DNA from 4 places in the Nocardia sp. XZ_19_385 genome. Region 4 is predicted to be linked to each of the others. Evidence: riboswitches for the same ligand, from Rfam matches in the RefSeq annotation. Region 4 holds a riboswitch; each other region holds the start of a gene.

Region 1 (4,730 bases), 780 kb from region 4:
ACGCGTGATTTCCACTCGGTCATCGTCGACCCTCATCCTTGTTCCCGCATTGAGACACCTGCGTCTCAATGTTGGAGGTCACTATGGCACGAACGTGACGGGGATCGCAATCAGTCCTCGGCGGGTGCCGGGATCAGCAGCGCGAACAGCAGCGTCGACAACATCTCGACGAGGGCCCGCACCGGCGGCCGCTGCTCGTCCATGCTCCAGTGATGGGCCGCGCCATTCAGCGCGCCGATGAATCCGGCCATGGCCGTGGGCCAGCCGCAGGCCGGGGTGTGCACCTCGGGCAGGTTCGCAGCGATTGCCTCGATGGTTCGCGCCCACTCGTCGCGCACCCCGAGCCGGTGCTGCTCGACTCGGTCGCTGACTCCGACCACTTCCACGTAGGCGACCTTGGCTCGGCGGATATCGCTGACCATCGCCGCCAGGTAGGCGGTCAGCCCCGCCGATACCAGCTCCCGAGCCGAGCCGCCGGACGTCTCCGCCGCGGCCGTCGCGACTGCCGCGCGGGCGGCCTGTTGCGCCGCGTCGTAGGCGGCCATCAGCAGGTCTTCGCGGCTGGCGTACTCCTCGTAGAACTGCCGCCGCGACAGGCCCGCCGCCGAACAGATCTCTGTCACAGAACTTTTCGCATAGGACTTGCCGGCGAACACGGTGAGCGCCGCCTCGATGAACAACGCCCGGCGCTCCGCACGTCGCTCGAGGACCGACTGTCCGGAATAGCTGTGCCTGGTCTGTGACGTACCCATCGCCGCACAGCGTAATGCGGAGCGTGGGTCGGACGGCGGCCACGGCGCACTGGGTGGGGATAGGTGGGCGGGCGGTTTGTTCGGGGTCGCGAGTGCGTTCGGTTCTTAGGATCGGGCTCGCTCTGTTGGAAAACACCCCACAAATAGGAGAGTCGATGCGAAGAATCTCGCTAGTGATCGTGGCCGCGGCCGCCATCGGCGTAGCTCTGCAGGGGCCCGCTCTCGCGGCGGCCGATACGGGAACGACCGCGGTCACGGCGCCGCGGGTGACGGCTCAGGATCCGGAGGGCGAGCCGCAGCAGGAAGGCGGGGCGAAGGCTGAGGAGAAGGCCGACGATCAGGGTGCGAGCGAGTCCAAGGGTGGACTCTCGACCAGGATGTCGGATCTCATCCAAACGGTCGATGAGCTGGAAAAGCGACTCGGGGAACTCGAATCCAAGCTTAAGTAGCGGCTGCCGGGCTGCCGCCCGGGATGGTTTCCATCCCGGGCGGCAGTCGGTCTAGAGGCAGGGCGCCGCACCGGCGGCGGCGTCGGCGAAGTCGCGGGTCTCGGGGGTGGGGTTCCAGAGACCGTCGGTCTTGGCGTACTTCCAGCTCGGGCCGTTTGCCACGAGGGTGGCCACGGCCTGGACGAGCCGGTCGACGTCGGCGGAGTTGGACCCGAGCCCGATGCTGGCGCGCAGCGCGCCGTCGAGGCCGAGGCGGGCGAGGAGGGGGTGGGCGCAGAATCGGCCGTCGCGGATGCCGATGCCGTGCTCGGCGGAGAGGTAGGCGGCGACCTCGCCGGGTGCGAAGCCGTTCAGGGTGAACGCGACGATGCCGACGACGTCGGGGCTGTCGGACCAGAGGCGCAGCTGGGTGACGCCGGGGATGGCGGACAGGCCCGCGCGGAGGCGGTCGGCGAGTTCGCGTTCGTGGGAGATCAGGGTGGCGGGGTCGATCTGACACAGGGCGTCACAGGCGGCGGCGAGGGCGGCGGCGCCGAGGACGTTCGGCGAGCCGGCTTCGTGGCGCTGCGGGGCGGGAGCCCACTGGGCGCCGGTGGTGGTGACCTCGCGAACGGCGCCGCCACCGGCCAGGTACGGCTCGGCCTGATCGAGCCAGTCGCGGCGGCCGACGAGGACGCCCGAGCCGAACGGTGCGTAGAGCTTGTGGCCGGAGAATGCCAGGTAGTCGATCCCGCTGGCGCGCAGGCTGATTCGGCGGTGCGGGGCCAGCTGGGCGGCATCGACGAGGATGCGGGCGCCGCACTGGTGGGCGATCTGGGCGAGGCGCTCCAGCGGCAGCACTTCGCCGGTGACGTTGGAGGCGCCGGTGACGGCCAGCAGGGCGGCGGGCTTGCTGCACAGTTCCGCGACGAGTAGCCGGATGGTCTCCTCGATGGTGTCGGCGGCGCGGACGACGCGGCGGCCGTGCTTGGTCCAGGGGAGGAAGTTGGCGTGGTGCTCGATGTCGAGGACCACGGTGTCGCCGGGGACGCAGGCGGCGAGCAGGTTCAGCGAGTCGGTGGTGTTGCGGGTGAAGACGACGACCTGGTCGTCGGCGGCGTCGAGGAAACGGGCGACCGAACCGCGGGCGGCTTCGTAGCACTCGGTGGAGATGCGCGAGGCGTAGCCGGCGCCGCGGTGCACGCTGGCGTAGAACGGCAGCAGCTGCTGCACCCGGTCGGTGACCTGGGCCAATGCCGGGGCGCTGGCGGCGTAGTCGAAGTTGGCGTAGGTGGTGGTTCCGCCCTGCACGAGCGGTACCTGGAGGTCGTCGCCGGATACCCGAGCCAGGGGGGCGCAGGTCTTGGTGGCCACAGCAGTCATCACGTAAATCCCATCGTTCCAGGGACCCGCAATCGAGAGATCGGTCGAGTCCGCGCTTGCCGCGCCCGAATGGGCGTACGGCCGGGTCGTCACCCGGAGCACCCCACCGCGGAGGAGGGTTGCCGACCAGCTAGCCGGGGCTTAGCGCTGGTACTCATGACCTGAACCGAGATTGGCAGACGGACCGGCGTGCTGTCAACCGCCTTGTCCGCAGGCTCCATGGGTGAATGAAAATGCAGTCCTAGGAATAATCTTGCATTCTCGGTGCGGATGCGGTCCCATGGAGGGGTGACACTTTCGCTGCTGCTCAGCTTCGTCGGACTCTGCGTCTTGCTCTCGCTCACGCCCGGCCCGGATACGTTCCTGGTGCTGCGCTACTCGATCGCGGATGCCCGACCGGGGATCGCGGCGGCCGTCGGTTCGGCGCTGGGCGGCATGGTGTGGGCGCTGGTGGTCGCCGCGGGCGTCGCCGCGCTGCTCGAACAGTCCGCGACGGCCTACCGGTTGCTGAAACTGATCGGCGGAATGTACTTGCTGTACTTGGGAATTCGCGCGCTGATCGACCTGCGCAAGCAGCGGAAGGCAGGCAACGAGACGGCGTCGGCGCAAGGGCGCGCGGCCGCACCCGCGTCGATTCGCTCAGCGTTCACTGCGGGCGTCATCTCATGCTTGTTCAACCCGAAGGTCGGCTTGTTCTACCTGGCGGTGCTGCCCCAGTTCCTCTCCGAGGTGACCTTCGTCAACACCCTCGCGCTCGGTGCCATCGAATCCGCCATTGCCGCAATCGAAATGGTGCTGGTCGCGGTGCTCGCCTCGCGGGCCGTCACCTTGCTGCGCAAGCCTGCCGTGCGCGACCGCCTGGAGCAGGCCTCCGCCGGCATCCTCGCCGCCCTCGGTATCGGCACTGTGGCCTCGGCCGCATAGGACCCCGCCGACGCGAAATCCGGCGTTACCGGAGGTACCGTGGACAGTTGGTTACCCGTGGTGTTTGCCCTTTGGTAACCCTGGTCGTGCAAGATTTCCGCCGTCTGCGCTAGGTAGGTCTATGAGAGGTGGGCAGGACGCATGCTCCAGCCGGAGGTCGATGCCGTAGCGGGCGGGGACGCGCTATCGAATCCGTTGCTGCGTGGCACTCTTGCCCCGCCTGCGAGGACCCTGGCCGACATCTTGGCCGCGACCGCCGACACCTATCCCGACGCTCCCGCTATCGATGACGGTACGACCGTCCTCGGGTATGCCGAACTGCTCGCCGAGGTCGACACCGTGGTCGGGCGATTGGCTGCGGCGGGTGTGCGGGCCGGGGACCGGGTCGGGGTGCGGATGCCGTCCGGCTCCAGCGACCTGTATGTCGCGATCCTGGCGGTATTGCATGCGGGCGCGGCCTATGTGCCGGTCGATGCCGACGATCCCGACGAGCGCGCGCGGCTGGTCTTCGGTGAAGCGCGCGTCAGTGCGATCGTGACCGGTGCGGGCATCGAAAGCACCGGGGTCGAAACTGCCACGACGGCACGGGAATCCACCGAGTTGCCGACGCCGGCGGACGACGCGTGGATAATCTTCACCTCCGGTTCGACCGGAACGCCGAAAGGTGTTGCGGTCACCCATCGCAACGCCGCCGCGTTCGTCGACGCCGAGGCCCGGCTGTTCTTGCAGGACGCCCCGATCGGGCCCGATGACCGGGTGCTGGCGGGTCTTTCGGTCGCGTTCGACGCCTCCTGCGAGGAGATGTGGCTGGCCTGGCGGCACGGTGCGTGCCTGGTGCCCGCGCCGCGCGCGCTGGTGCGGACCGGCGCGGACCTGGGTCCGTGGCTGGTGCGCCGCGAGATCAGCATCGTCTCCACCGTGCCGACGCTGGCCGCGACCTGGCCCGCGGAGGCGCTGGACTCGGTCCGGCTGCTCATCTTCGGTGGCGAGGCGGTGCCACCGGAACTCGCGGAAAAGCTCGCGGGCAATGGCAATTCGGAGACCGTCCGGGAGGTATGGAACACCTACGGGCCCACCGAGGCGACCGTGGTCGCGTGTGCCGCACTGCTCAACGGCAAGTGGCCGGTTCGGATCGGTTTGCCACTCGATGGCTGGGATCTCACCGTCGTCGATGCCGAGGGAAATCCGGTGGGGGAGGGGGAATCCGGCGAACTGGTCATCGGCGGCGTCGGCTTGGCCCGGT
Region 2 (4,730 bases), 1.5 Mb from region 4:
TTCCAACAGACAACGTATATGCCCCGCGTGGTCGGCGAGGCATGTGGTCAAACAAGACAAGCGTACTGCTGCTAACGAACTCACCGCGCGCCAGTACCCCTGAGTGAGAATGGTGACGAAAGTTACTCATTAGTACTTTTGTCCATTATTTGAGAAAGACAAGGTCCGTGTATCGCGAGTCGCTCGCGATACACGGACCGTTTACCCGAATCAGACTCCGACGGGGATTTTCACTTCGTCTTCGGCGCCCTCGATCAGGTTCTCCGGCTTGTCCCGGATCATCAGCGCGATGATCGGAATGGCCAGCGCGAAGAAGCCCGCACCGACATAGAAGGCGACGTCGTAGGAGTGGATGGACGCCCGGGCGACCAAGTTGTCGATACCGGGGTTTTCGGCGACGTAGTCCTTGGCCGCCTGCACCGAGATCGTGGTGAGCAAGGCGGTGCCGACCGCGCCACCGATCTGCTGGGCCGCGTTCAGCAGTGCGCTGGCCACGCCCGAGTCCTCTTCGTCCACCTGGTGCAGTGCGACGGCCTGCATGCCGACGAACAGCGGACCCATGCCGAGCGCGATCAGGAACTGAGCGGGCAGCACACTGGTGGCGAAGCTGTCGCCGAAGCTGAGCTGGGCCAGCAACACCAGTCCGATCACACCCAGCGCGGCGCCGACGATCATCAGCGGACGCGGGCCGAACTTCGGCAGCAGCGCGCTGGTGACGCCCGCGGAGATGGCGATACCGGCCGGGAACGCCAGGAATGCGACACCCGCCTTCAGCGGCGTGTAACCGAGCACGTTCTGCAAGTAGAAGCTCAGGAACAGGAACATCGCGAACATCGCGATCGGGATCAGCAGCGCGGCCAGCAGTGCGCCGCCCCGGTTGATCTCACCGGGAATGCGCAGCGGCAGCAGCGGATTCGCGGTCCGCGATTCGATGAAGACGAACGCGGCGAGCAGTGCGACACCGGCGACGATCAAGCCGATGGTGCTGCCGTCGGTCCAGCCGTGCTCGGCGGCGCGGCTGAAGCCGTAGACGATGCCGATCAGGCCCAGGGTGACGGTGATCGCGCCGGGCACGTCGTAACCGCCGGTGCGGGGCAGCGGCACGTCCTTCAGCACGAAGGCGAACGCGCCGACCAGGGCGAGGATCGCGATCGGGGTGTTGACCAGCAGCGTCCAGCGCCACGAGGCGTATTCGGTGAGCGCGCCACCGGCGATCAGGCCGATGGCCGCGCCGCCCGCCGAGATGCCGGCGAACACCGCGAACGCGCGGGCGCGCTCCTTGGTCTCGGTGAACGTCACCGACAGCAGCGACAGCGCCGCAGGGGCGAGCAGTGCGGCGAACGCGCCCTGCAGGCCACGGCCCGCGAACAGCTGTGCGCCGTTCTGGGCGAGACCGGCCAGCGCGGAGGCGGCGGCGAAGCCGATCAGGCCGATCATGAAGATCTTGCGCCGCCCCAGGTAGTCGGCGAGGCGTCCGCCGAGCAACAGCAGGCCGCCGAAGATCAGCGTGTAGGCGGTGAGCACCCACTGGGTGTTGCCGTCGCTGATGTCCAGATCACGTTGTGCGAAGGGCAGCGCGATGGTGACGATGGTGGCGTCCAGCACCACCATCAGCTGGGCCAAGGCGATCACGCCGAGCGCCCACCACCGGGCCGAGCCGCTTTGTTTTTCAAGAACATCCGCCGCTGGCGCAGTTCGGGTCACGGGTTTTCTCCCTCATCTGGGACGAGCTGTTTCAGAAGTACGCAGACGATCCTGGCACTGTGCGACATTTGGCGTCAAGGGAAAAATGTCGTAGTGCGACATTTGACTCATTCGGCCAAGTGGCGGAATGAGCTGCGTTATGGTGGCGACATGCTCGACGACTCATCGACCGGCCCCACCGCCGATCCCGAACCAGCGCCGGGTGCCAAGGCGCCGGCCGCCGGATTGCGGGAGCGCAAGAAGCAGCAAACCCGGTCGCGGATCATCGAAATAGCGCTCGATCTATGCGATGAGCAGGGCTTCGAGGCGACGACCGTGGAACAGATCGCGAACGCCGCCGATGTCTCGCCGCGCACCGTGAACCGGTACTTCGAGATCAAAGAGGACATCGTCCTGGGCCCGGTCGAGGATTTCGGGCAGGCCATCGCGGGACTGCTGCGGGCCCGGCCGAGCATCGACAACCCGCTGCAGGCGATGTGTGACGCCTATCTGCACATGGTCGACCTGGCCGCGGGCAACGACGCCGATGAGCTCATCTCCTTCCGCCGGTTCCAGAAGATGCAGCGGATCGTGCGCAGCAGCCCGGCGGTCAACGCGCGCGCGATGGAATTCGGCGACCGCAAGGGCGAAGCCGTCACCGCGGCGCTGGCCGAACGGCTCGGGGTGGAATCCGATTCACTCAAAGTGCGTTTGGCCGTCGCGACCTGGCAGATGATGTGTCACATCGCCTTCGACGCCGACCCGGACCTGATCCTGACCGGTGATCCCCAGACCGCGGCGTGTGCCACCCGGACGATCGTGCTCCGCGCGTTCGACGAGCTCCGCGCGCTGTGTAGCGCCCCGCTGTCCAAGTAGTTCCCACGCTGTGTCGTCCCGGCGGTTTCCGACCGGGACCAGCGGTGCTCGCGTGATCTTGTCGACGTGATTTCTACCGTCGACCGACCGCCAGCTACCATGTTCCTCAGGTCATGAGTGCCAGCGCGAAGCCCCGGCTCGCTGGTCGGCAACCCTCCAGCAGCGGTGGGGTGCTCCGGGTGATGACCTGGCTCTCGAAAGACGGGAGCAAGCGCGCTGTTCAGGAGGTCCTCATCATGTGTGCAACCCATGTGATCGGTCAGACGGCGTGACCGTGCAGACCGAACCGAACACCCGACGCCTGTTACCCGCCCCGGACGGCCGGCTCGGCCTGATCCCGATCGGCGATGTGCGCCTGGAGAACGGGGCTGTGGTCCCGGACGTCCAGCTCGCGGTGCAACGCTGGGGCGAACTCTCGCCCACCCTCGACAACGTGGTGCTGGTCGAGCATGCCTTGACCGGCGACTCGCACGTGATCGGCGCCCCCGACAATCTGCACCAGCTGCCCGGCTGGTGGGACGGCATGGTCGGCCCCGGCGCGCCGATCGACACCGACGAATGGTGCGTCATCGCCACCAACGTGCTCGGCGGCTGCAAGGGCAGCACCGGCCCGGCTACCTTGGCGCCGGACGGAAAGCCATGGGGCGCACGTTTTCCCGAGATCTCGATCCGCGATCAGGTGACCGCGGAGATCGCCCTGATGGATCTGCTCGGCATCGACCGGCTGGCCGCGGTCGTCGGCGGTTCGATGGGCGGCATGCGCGTCCTGGAATGGATGGTCGGCGCCCCCGAGCGGGTGGCCGCCGCGCTGGTGCTCGCGGTCGGCGCGCGCGCCACCGCCGATCAGATCGGCACCCAGACCACCCAGATCGCCGCCATCAAGGCCGATCCGGATTGGCAGGGCGGCAACTATCACGGCACCGATCGCGCGCCGATGACCGGCATGGGGCTGGCGCGGCGCATCGCGCACCTGACCTACCGCACCGAAGGCGAACTGGATCACCGCTTCGAGAACCACGCCCAGGGCGCCGAGGATCCGTGGCGCGGCGGCCGCTACGCGGTCCAGAGCTACCTGGAGCATCAGGCCGAAAAGCTGTGCGGCCGTTTCGATCCCGCCACCTATGTGCTGCTCACCGAGGCGATGAACCGGCACGATGTCGGCCGCGGGCGCGGCGGTGTCGAGGCCGCGCTGGCCGCGACTCCGGTGCCGTGTGTGGTCGGCGGCGTCGACTCCGATCGGCTCTACCCGCTGCGCACCCAGCAGGAACTCGCCGACCTGCTGCCCGGCTGTGCCCGGCTCGAGGTCGTGCACTCGCGCGACGGCCACGACGGGTTCCTCACCGAGGCGGCGGCGGTATCCAAGCTGCTCATCGAGACCATGCGACTGGCGCGAGAGAACCGGTAGCTCAAGACGTTTCGAGGGCGCTCCACGGACCTGCGGCCCAGCCGTCGGGTTCGTGTAGCGGTGTACTGCGCCATACGGGTGTCGCCGCGCCGTTGGTGAAGCGGTCTTTGTAGGAGTCGGCGCGGGTGGCGATCAAGTAGTAGCCCGCGAAATCCGCCTGGGGGACAGGCAGATACGCGCATACCAGGCCGGCTGCCATCGATAGGTCCCGGGCGCTGGCCGTCCCGACCGGCGCCTCGCCGTCGCCGCAGATGAAGGCGGCGACTGTCCACAACGGGAACAAGCCGCAGTCGATGCCATCGAACTTGCCTGGCATGCCGTCTCCCTACGCTGGGTCGGTGCATCGGACCGGCCGCCGAGGTCTGGGACGGCACCTTATTAGGCTATGGCTCGACTTTACGCCGGGTGGTCGCCGCAGCGATGCCTCTGAACTGACCTTCCATGGTCATTTCGCTGCCTCGCGCCGCGCTTGCTCGATCCGGTTGATATTGGTTTCGATCCACTCGCGCAGTGCCGCGATGGGAGTGCGCAGGCTGTGGCCGAGTTCGGTGCGGATGTACTCCACGCGCGGCGGCACGGTGGGATGCACTGTGCGTGAGACGAATCCGTCGCACTCCAGTTGGCGGAGGGTTTGCGTCAGCATCTTCTCGGAGACGCCTTCGACGCGGCGTCGCAGATCGGTATGGCGCAGGGTGCCGTCGGCGAGCGCGTCCACGATGAGCACGGTCCATTTGCCCGCGACGCGGTCGAGCACTTGACGCGTGGG
Region 3 (4,730 bases), on a different contig from region 4:
GCAGGCGGGCGTTCGCCGCCTCCAGCAGCGGCAGGTCCTGGGGCAGGGCGTCGCTGACCGCGTCCAGTTGCCCGGAGGTCAGGCTGCCGGTGCGCACCCCGGATTCGGGCACCACCGTGAAGTCGATGCGGTCCAGGTAGGCCTCGCCCTTGTGGCCGAAGACATCCGAGCCCCAGGCGTATCCCGGGCGCTTGGTCAGCGTGGCCGACACGTCCTGGCGGTAGGCGGTGTAGACGAACGGTCCGGAGCCGACATTGCTGCCGTCGCACCGCTGCTCGGCGGGCTTGGCGGTGGTCGCCTCGCCCTGGATGCCGAGCTGAGTACTCGCCGAAGCCTGCAGGAACTGCGCATTGGGCTTGCTGAACTCGACCCGCGCGGTCAGCTTGTCCACCGCGGTGGTGCCGACGTAGTTGATGAGAAAGCCGTTGGCCAGGGGGGCCTTGGCCGCACCGAGTTTGGTGATCGAATCGAAGGTCTTGCGCACCGAATCCGCGGTGAGCGGCGAGCCGTCGGAGAAGGTGACGTTGTCGGCCAGGTGGAAGGTGAACACCTTCGCGTCCGGGCCGGCCTCCCAGCTGCGCGCCAGCCACGGCCTGATCTCGCCGGTCTCGGGATCCTGATCGGTCAGCGAGTCGACGATCTGGCGGGTGACGTAGAGCGTCTGGTTGCTGCTCGCCTGCGCCGGGTCCGAGCAGGTCGGCGCCGACGACAGGCCGTAGCGCAGCGTGCCCCCGGGCTGTGGCGGTCCGGCGTCGCCACCGGCGCCGCCGGTGTCGCTGCCGCAGGCGGCCAGGGTACTGGCCGCGGCGAGCGCGCCGGCGAGCGTGGCGATGCGATGACGGGTGCGGATCACGGTGTAACTCCAGATAATTCGGTCCGGGGGATGGTTCGGCCGGCGGCCAGGGGACGGCTGGGAATGCGGCGGCGCAGCTCGGGCGCCACGGCCTGCTGGAACAATTCGAGGCTGCCGCGGTGCTGGGCTTCGGTGCGTCCGTCGCGTTCGGAGGACAGATGGATCACTTCGTGGCCGAACTGCTCGTGCTGGCGACCGACCTTGTCGAGCACCTGCTCCGGGCTGCCGATCAGCGCCGAGGAGCGGGCGGCGAAGTCTTCGAGGGTCTCGAACACGATGGGCAGGCCGAGCGTGCGCGACAACCCCAGCCGGGCCCGGAAGATCGGGCGATACGCCTCGAGCGCCTCCTGCGAGGTGGGCGCCACGTGGAAGCCCGCGGTGCCCGCCCCGACCAGCGCGTCGGCCGGATCGTGCCCGTAATGCGCCCACCGCTCGCGGTAGTGCCGCACCAGTTCGGCGTAAGGCTCGATGGGGTTGGTGACATTGGCCGAGAACAGCGGATCACCGTGGCGCGCGGCCAGTTCCACCGAATCCCGGCTGGTGGCGCTGCCGTGCCAGATCCGGAGCAACGGCTGGTAGGGGCGCGGAAGGGCTTTGGCCGCAACCAGTTCCGGGCGGAACCGGCCGGTCCAGGTCACCTTGTCGCTGGCCCACAGCGCGCGGAACAGTTCGTACCCTTCCCGGTTGCGGTCCCACTGATCGTCGGTGGTGACGTGGAACAGCTCCGCCTGCGCGGCGCCGTTGCCCTTGCCGATGATCAGTTCCAGGCGTCCGCCGGACAGGTTGTCCAGTGTCGAGTAGTCCTCGAAGGCCCGCACCGGATCGAGCAGGCTCAGCGTCGTCACGGCGGTGAACAGCGTGATCCGCGAGGTGACCGCGGCGATATGACTGAGCAGCACCGGGGGTGCGGCGGACAGGAACGGATCCTCGTGCCGCTCGCCGACCGCGAAACCGTCATAGCCGAGTTCCTCGGCGAGCCGGGCCTGGTCGACCACCGAGCGCAGCCGCTCGTGCGTCTCGGGCAGCACGCCGGTATGCGGATCGGGTGTCCGGGCGACCAGCGTGAACAGCAGGAACTTCATGCGGTCGCCTCCAGATCGGCTGCGGGCAGGACCTTTTCGAACGCGTGCGCGCCGATCTGCTCGGCCGGGAGCGCCGGGTCGAAGAGCGCGGTGTACCCCACAGCCAGGTAGAGCGCGACCGCTTCGGGCTGGCGCCAGCCGGTGGTGAGGTAGATGCGCCGGTAGCCGCGCCGGGAGACCTCGAGCTCCAGCTGCCGCACCACGAAGCGGCCCAGCCCTTGCCGGCGGTGTTCCTTCGAGGTCCAGATCCGCTTGAGCTCGGCGCTGTCGTCGTCGTAGCGCTGGAACGCACCGCCCGCCACCGCTTCGGAGTCCTGGGTCACCACGAGCAGGCCACCGTGCGGCGCCGCGAAACGGGTGGGCGGGTAGTTGCGGAGTTCGTGGTGCATCTGACCGGCGGAGCGGCCGTAGCGGCTGCTGTATTCGACGGCGAGTTCGGCCAGGAGCGGCGTGGCCAGCGGGTCGTCCTGGGCGACCCGGTGCACCCGCAGGCTGCGGTCGGTAAGGCGTTGGGGCACCGGACTCCCCGGTGTTCCGGGCAGCGCCCCGGCTGCGGGTGCGATCGACGCACTCATATCGATGGTCCTCGGCAGAAGAATGAACGCGACCAAGCCTTCGGCGTCGGTCGCACCACCCGGCCAGCGTCGGGTGCGGGTCTGGCAGCGTCAGCGGCGACAAGCCGTCGAGGTGCCGCGGCACTGATCGATGTGCCGGCGTCCCCAGCAGGTGGTGCGGTGTGTGGTGCTCATATCGGGTCCTCCATCGTTCCTGGCGGAAGCACCCGCACCCGGTGTACCGGGGGGTTGCTGCGACGTCGGCGAGCCAGGTCTCTCAATCGCTCTGGATGGTGCTCGAACATCATGGGGAACAAGCGAACTCGGCGACAAGAGTAGAAATCACGGTGAGCGCAGCCCTGGTCACCAGGGGCTAGATGGCGGATTATCGTCGCGCCCCCTGACTGCGGCTCGTCCCGCGCCGCCCGCCCGCCGACCCGCAAATCACCGGCTTTCCGGGTTTGCGGGCTTACCGTTGAACCTCGATCGTTCCGCCGATGAGGAGGTTCCCAGTGCATATCCGCCCCCTCGACTCGGACACCCGGCGCACCCGGGCGTCCATCCCGCGACGCCTCGCCACCGTGGCCACCCTGTCCCTGGGCAGCCTCGCCCTCGGCATCCCAGCCCCTGCCATCGCGCTGCCCGAAACCCCAGCCGCCGTCGATCACGTCCCCGCGGCAACGGTCCTTGCCGATCATGCGTCCGTGGCTGTGGTCCCGGTCGATCATGCGTCCGTGGCTGTGGTCCCGGTCGATCACGCGTCTGTGGCTGTGGTCCCCGTCAATCACTCCTCCACCGCTGCGGCCCTCGTCGATCATGCGTCCGCAGCCATCGTCGATCATGCGTCCGTGGCTGGGGCACCCGTCGATCACGTCCCCGCTGCTGTGGCACCCGCCGATCATGCGTCCGCTGCTGCGGGCTTCGTCGATCCCGCGCCCACCGCTGAGGCACCCACCGACCATGCGTACACCGCCGCGGCGCCAGGTGCTGGGCAATCCGCTCTCGCTGCCTTGCAGGCCCTAGGTGTGACGCCGTTCCTGTACCCCACGGCAGCGCTGTGTACCGGTGCGGGCGCCACCCTCACCAGTCCCGCAGTGGCGGGCGCGGTCCCTGGTCCTTGGCCCGTGCACAGCATCGCGATCCCCGGCCTCGACCTGACCGCCGTGAAATCCGGCCAGACCATGTTCACCTTCGTGCCGTCGGGCCCCAGCCGATCCGACAGCTCGGGCATGCGCGTCGCCTGGCTGAACGTCGACAACGGACGCGGCGGAGTCGCCGCCATGGGCCCGCTGAACGAGGTCTTCGGCCGCATGGTGCCCCCCGAGGTCCCCGCCGCCCTCCGCCCCCTCGCCGAACAAGCCGTCCGCGACTTCTTCCGCACCGCCATCCCAGTAGGCGGCATCCGCGCGGTCCCGGTCGACACCGGCCGGGGCACAGTACTGGCCGCAGTCTTCGGCACGATGGTCAACGGCACCGAAACCTGCTTCTACCTGCCGACAGTCGGCATCACCACGGTCCCCTGACCCTCCGCGAGCGCACTGGGCGCACGTACGGCCGCAGACGCGCCCGCGACTTCGTCCGCGCCGTTGTCCCGGTCGGCGGCATCCGTGCGGTTCCGGTCGACATCGGCCGGGGCACAGTACTGGCCGCAGTCTTCGGCACGATGGTCAACGGCACCGAAACCTGCTTCTACCTGCCGACAGTCGGCATCACCACGGTCCCCTGACCCTGACCCTGACCCTGACCCTGACCCTGACCCTGCCGCGAGCGCGTTGGGTGCACGTGCGGGCACAGACGCGCCCGCGACTTCTTCCGCACCGTCGTCCCGGTCGGTGGCATCCGCGCGGTTCCGGTAGACACCGGCCGGGCCACAGTACTGGCCGCAGTCTTCGGCACGATGGTCAACGGCACTGAAACCTGCTTCTACCTGCCGACAGCCGGAATCGCCACGGTCCCCTGGCCCTTCTGCGAGCGCATTGGGCGCGGCGCACATACGGCCTCAGAAACGCACCCCTGCACCCGCCCGCCTCACCGCACCCGCCCTTGCCTTTCCTCGCTTTCGTGCGCACCTCGCCCTCCACGCACTCCGCACCCCACCCCCGCCCCTGCACCCGCTTCGCCGCACCCTCCGCGCCCGGCACTCACCTCGCCTCAGCGCGCCCCCACCTTGCTCGCCTTGCTGACCTCGCTGACCGCGCTCGCCGCACACACGTCGTCTCTCCTCGCTCTTCGCGCACGCAC
Region 4 (4,730 bases):
GTGTGGGCACCGGTGAGGCGCTGAACGAGATCGCCACCGGATACACCGGTGAATGGCCGGAGTTCAAGGAGCGTTTCGGGCGGCTGCGCGAAGCCGTCGACCTGATGCGCGCGCTGTGGACCGGCGACCGCACCGACTTCGACGGCCAGTACTACAAGACCGTCGGCGCCTCCATCTACGACGTGCCCAAGGGCGGCATCCCGATCTACGTCGCCGCCGGCGGCCCGCTGGTCGCCCGGTACGCCGGCCGCGCGGGTGACGGTTTCATCTGCACCTCCGGCAAGGGCATGGACCTCTACACCGAGAAGCTGATGCCCGCCGTCGCCGAAGGCGCCGCCAAGGCCGGCCGCGACGTCGCCACCATCGACCGGATGATCGAGATCAAGATCTCCTACGACACCGATCCCGAACTGGCCCTGGAGAACACGCGCTTCTGGGCCCCGCTCTCGCTGACCCCGGAGCAGAAGCACTCCATCACCGACCCGATCGAAATGGAGACCGCCGCCGACGCGCTGCCGATCGAGCAGATCGCCAAGCGCTGGATCGTCGCCAGCGACCCGGACCAGGCCGTCGACCTGATCAAGCCCTACCTCGACGCGGGCCTGAACCACCTGGTCTTCCACGCCCCCGGCCACGACCAGCGCCGCTTCCTGGACCTGTTCCAGCGCGACCTGGCCCCCCGCCTGCGCGCCCTGGGCTGAGCCCAGCACAAAGAAAAACACCCCCCGGCGCACCGGGGGGTGTTTCGTCTCTGCCGTAGCTCAGCTCAGGGCGTGATCCAGGTCGCCGAGGAGGTCTTCGACGTCCTCGAGGCCGATCGAGATCCGGACCACGCCGTCGGTGAGACCGATAGTGGCGCGGCCCTCGGGGCCCATCGCGCGGTGCGTGGTGGTCGCCGGGTGCGTGATGAGGGTCTTGGAGTCGCCGAGGTTGTTGGAGATGTCGACGATGCGCAAGCGGTTCAGCACCTCGAAGGCACGCTTCTTCGCCTCGTCGGCCGGGGCGTTGAGCTCGAAGGTGACCACGGTGCCGCCCGCGCTCATCTGGCTCTTGGCCAGAGCGTGCTGCGGATGCGATTCCAGGTACGGGTAGCGCACCCAGTTCACCGCCTTGTGCTCGTCCAGGAACTGCGCGACGCGCAAAGCCGAAGCAGCGGAGTGGTTCACCCGCAGCGGCATCGTCTCCAGGCCCTTCAACAAGGTCCAGGCGTTGAACGGGCTCAGCGCCGGACCGGTGTGGCGCATCAGGTTTTTCACCGGGCCGTCGATGTAGTCGTGGTCGCCGAGGATGGCGCCGCCGAGGACGCGGCCCTGGCCGTCGATGTGCTTGGTGCCGGAGTAGACCAGCACGTCGGCGCCGAGGTCGAAGCCGCGCTGCAGCAGCGGGGTGGCGAAGACGTTGTCCAGCACCACTTTCGCGCCCGCCGCATGGGCGAGCTCGGAGACCTTGCGCACGTCGACGAGGGTCTGCATCGGGTTGGCGGGCGTCTCGAAGAACACCGCCTGGGTCGGCACCGACAGCGCCTGCTCCCACTGGTCCAGGTCGTCACCGTCGACGAAGACGGTCTCCACACCCCAGCGCGGCAGGATCTCGTTGCACACCACGAAACAGGAACCGAACAGGCTGCGCGCGGCCACCAGCCGATCGCCGGCGCCCAAAAGCGCGCCGAGCGCGGTGAAGACGGCCGACATGCCGCTCGCGGTCGCGAAACACGCTTCGGCGCCGTCGATCAGCCGCATCCGCTCCTCGAACATGGCCACCGTCGGGTTGCCGTAGCGGGAGTAGACGAAGTGCTCGATCTCGCCGGTGAACGACGCCTCGGCCGCTTCGGCACTCTCGTAGACGAAACCGGAGCTCAGGTACAGCGCCTCGGAGGTTTCCTCGAAACCGCTGCGCCGCAAGCCGCCTCGCACGCCGAGGGTGGCCGGGCCGACGCCTTCGGGCAGCGGCTTGTCGAACGCACCACCAGTGATCATGACTGTTCCTCCACAGAACTCGTGGTCACGACTGCCGCCACGGCAAGCCCTGGGCGCGCCAACCGGCGCCACCGCGGTGACCGTTCGCGTCGAGCGGACCCTCGAAGCCTTCGTCAACGTTGTAGGCCGGCGCGATGCCGAGCTGCGTGGCCACGGTCGCCGCATGCGCGGAGCGCTGGCCGGAGCGGCACAGGAACACCACGGGGGCTTCCGGGGCGCGGCCGTCGAGGGCTTTGCTGAGCTGGTCGGCGAAGGCCTGGTTGCGCGCGCCGGTGCCGTCGACCCATTCGATGAGCACGGTGGGGCGCTCGATCGCGGTGGTGTCGGGTACGCCGACGAAGCGCCATTCGGCTTCGGTGCGCACGTCGATCAGGACGGCTTCGGGGTGCTCGCGCAACAGGTCCCACGCCTGCTGCGGGGTGATGTCGCCGGCGTAAGTCATGTCGATCCTCCTGTGAATCCGCACTTGCCGCATCGGGGTTCGGATGCGTGCCAGGTCGTCACCCGGAGCACCCCACCGCGGAGGAGGGTTGCCGACCAGCGAGCCGGGGCTTGGCGCTGGTGCTCATGACCTGGACTGAGATTGCCTGGACAGGGGCCGGGCTGTCAAACACCGGAATCGGGTCAGTTGCAGACCAGCCATTTGCCGTCGGCGCGGACCAGGTTCCACGTTTCGGTGGTCTCCTTGCCGTCCATGTTGGTGGTGACGGTGGCCTTGGCTTTGTCCCCGTTGACGGACTGCCCCTCGATCCTGGCGACCTCCACCGACTTTCGGCCACCCGCCCCGAACTGCGCGGCCAGCGGCGACTTGGCCTCGTCGAACCCGGCGCACGCGGTGCCCGGCGCGGGCACCTCGTCCTGCTGCGCGCGCCCGCCGACGTAATTGCTGACGGCTGCGGAGATCCGGTCCGATTCTGTGACATTTTTCTCAGCCGGGGACAGCAGCCCGCCCGCGAACACCGCCACCAGCACGATCGCGGTCAGCACCGCGGCGGCGATGAACGGCGTCATGGACCGCTGGTCGGTCTGTTCGACCAGGATCGGTTCGTCCTCTGGCTTGGGCTGCTGCTCGGTCATGGTGTCGATGATCCCTTATCCCTGGTCGGCGGCACCCGTGCAGGCGGTCGGTGGCGTCACCGATAGAATCGCGAGACCGTGGTCTGGGCACCATCACCATGTGGCTGTGCGGCACGGGAGCGACCTGGTGGCTTCGCAGTTACGAGCCAGCAGCACCAGCCGCATCGTCAGGGGCAACCGCAGCGGCAGCTCTACTTAGCCTAGGCTAAGAAGGACGCCATTATTTTTCGACCGAAGGTGCGCGTAAGAGATGACCGAACAGAGTGCAGCCACTCGCCCGCTCCGCATCGCGATCGTGGGCGCAGGACCGGCCGGTATCTACGCCGCCGACGCGTTGATGAAATCCGATGCCGAGGTGAGTATCGACCTGTACGAGCGCATGCCCGCGCCGTTCGGTCTGATCCGCTACGGCGTCGCGCCGGACCATCCGCGCATCAAGGGCATCATCACCGCCCTGCACAAGGTGCTCGACAAAGAGCAGGTCCGCCTACTCGGCAATATCGACTACGGCACCGACATCACCCTCGACGATCTGCGGCGCTTCTACGACGCGGTCATCTTCTCGACCGGCGCCAACGCCGACCGCGCACTCGACATCCCGGGCATCGACCTGGACGGCTCCTACGGCGCCGCGGACTTCGTGTCCTGGTACGACGGCCACCCCGACGTGCCGCGCGAATGGCCGCTGGACGCGGAGAAGGTCGCCGTGCTCGGCGTCGGCAACGTCGCGCTCGACGTGGCGCGCGTGCTCGCCAAGACCGGTGACGAACTGCTGCCGACCGAGATCCCGCCGAACGTCTACCAGGGCCTCAAGAACAACAAGGCCGTCGAGGTGCACGTGTTCGGCCGTCGCGGCCCGGCGCAGGCCAAGTTCACGCCGCTGGAGCTGCGCGAGCTCGACCACTCGCCGACCATCGAGGTCATCGTCGACCCCGAGGACATCGACTACGACGCCGGTTCCGAGGCCGCGCGCCGCCACTCCAAGCAGGTCGACATGGTCGCCAACACCTTGGAGCAGTGGGCGATCCGCGACCAGGGCAGCCGTCCGCACAAGCTGTTCCTGCACTTCTTCGAGTCGCCCGCCGAGGTGCTCGGCGCCGACGGCAAGGTCGTCGGCCTGCGCACCGAGCGCACCCAGCTCGACGGCACCGGAAACGTCAAGGGCACCGGCGTGTTCCGCGAGTGGGATGTGCAGGCGATCTACCGCGCGGTCGGCTACCTCTCGCAGAACATCAACAACCTTCCCTTCGACGAGCAGGCGGGCACCGTGCCGAACGAGGCCGGTCGCGTGCTGGCCGACGAGGATGCCGACGGCGCCGCGCGCTACCTGCCGGCCACCTACGTCACCGGCTGGATCAAGCGCGGCCCGGTCGGCCTGATCGGTCACACCAAGGGCGACGCCAACGAGACCGTGGCCTGCCTGCTCGACGACAGCGCGAACTTCACCCCGGCCCCGGAGCCGGAGCTGGACGCAGTCACCGCGTTCCTCGAGGGCAAGGGCATCCCGTTCACCACCTGGCAGGGCTGGTACCGCCTGGACGCGCACGAGCGCGCCCTGGGCGAGCCGGAGGGCCGCGAGCGGGTCAAGGTCGTCGAGCGCGAGGACATGCTGCGCGCCAGCGAACCCAACAAGGTCTAGCCGGAGCGCCTTCCACGGCAGCGAAAACTCCGTAACTG

What was found. Region 4 has a riboswitch for S-adenosylmethionine ahead of IBX22_RS15835 (rhodanese-like domain-containing protein). Riboswitches for the same ligand answer to the same signal wherever they lie in the genome.
Region 1: linked by a shared signal. The riboswitch ahead of IBX22_RS19480 (aminotransferase class V-fold PLP-dependent enzyme) and the one ahead of IBX22_RS15835 (rhodanese-like domain-containing protein) in region 4 are both predicted to bind S-adenosylmethionine.
Region 2: linked by a shared signal. The riboswitch ahead of IBX22_RS22550 (homoserine O-acetyltransferase) and the one ahead of IBX22_RS15835 (rhodanese-like domain-containing protein) in region 4 are both predicted to bind S-adenosylmethionine.
Region 3: linked by a shared signal. The riboswitch ahead of IBX22_RS31610 (GNAT family N-acetyltransferase) and the one ahead of IBX22_RS15835 (rhodanese-like domain-containing protein) in region 4 are both predicted to bind S-adenosylmethionine.

The regions. Positions count from the first base shown of each region.
Region 1 covers NZ_JACVEE010000002.1:1,455,169-1,459,898, forward strand. Annotated here, with positions in the region: gene IBX22_RS19465 (lipase family protein) at 1-23, opposite strand, end outside; gene IBX22_RS19470 (TetR/AcrR family transcriptional regulator) at 111-752, opposite strand; gene IBX22_RS19475 (hypothetical protein) at 908-1,201, shown strand; gene IBX22_RS19480 (aminotransferase class V-fold PLP-dependent enzyme) at 1,253-2,563, opposite strand; SAM riboswitch class IV at 2,611-2,725, opposite strand; gene IBX22_RS19485 (LysE family translocator) at 2,852-3,487, shown strand; gene IBX22_RS19490 (Pls/PosA family non-ribosomal peptide synthetase) at 3,629-4,730, shown strand, end outside.
Region 2 covers NZ_JACVEE010000002.1:2,181,232-2,185,961, forward strand. Annotated here, with positions in the region: gene IBX22_RS22540 (MFS transporter) at 211-1,704, opposite strand; gene IBX22_RS22545 (TetR/AcrR family transcriptional regulator) at 1,855-2,559, shown strand; SAM riboswitch class IV at 2,669-2,779, shown strand; gene IBX22_RS22550 (homoserine O-acetyltransferase) at 2,828-3,964, shown strand; gene IBX22_RS22555 (hypothetical protein) at 3,966-4,280, opposite strand; gene IBX22_RS22560 (helix-turn-helix domain-containing protein) at 4,410-4,730, opposite strand, start outside.
Region 3 covers NZ_JACVEE010000004.1:569,416-574,145, forward strand. Annotated here, with positions in the region: gene IBX22_RS31600 (ABC transporter substrate-binding protein) at 1-853, opposite strand, end outside; gene IBX22_RS31605 (LLM class flavin-dependent oxidoreductase) at 850-1,935, opposite strand; gene IBX22_RS31610 (GNAT family N-acetyltransferase) at 1,932-2,510, opposite strand; SAM riboswitch class I at 2,692-2,786, opposite strand; gene IBX22_RS31615 (hypothetical protein) at 3,002-4,012, shown strand.
Region 4 covers NZ_JACVEE010000002.1:680,107-684,836, forward strand. Annotated here, with positions in the region: gene fgd (glucose-6-phosphate dehydrogenase (coenzyme-F420)) at 1-701, shown strand, start outside; gene IBX22_RS15830 (O-succinylhomoserine sulfhydrylase) at 762-1,976, opposite strand; gene IBX22_RS15835 (rhodanese-like domain-containing protein) at 2,002-2,418, opposite strand; SAM riboswitch class IV at 2,434-2,549, opposite strand; gene IBX22_RS15840 (DUF4878 domain-containing protein) at 2,601-3,053, opposite strand; gene IBX22_RS15845 (FAD-dependent oxidoreductase) at 3,304-4,692, shown strand.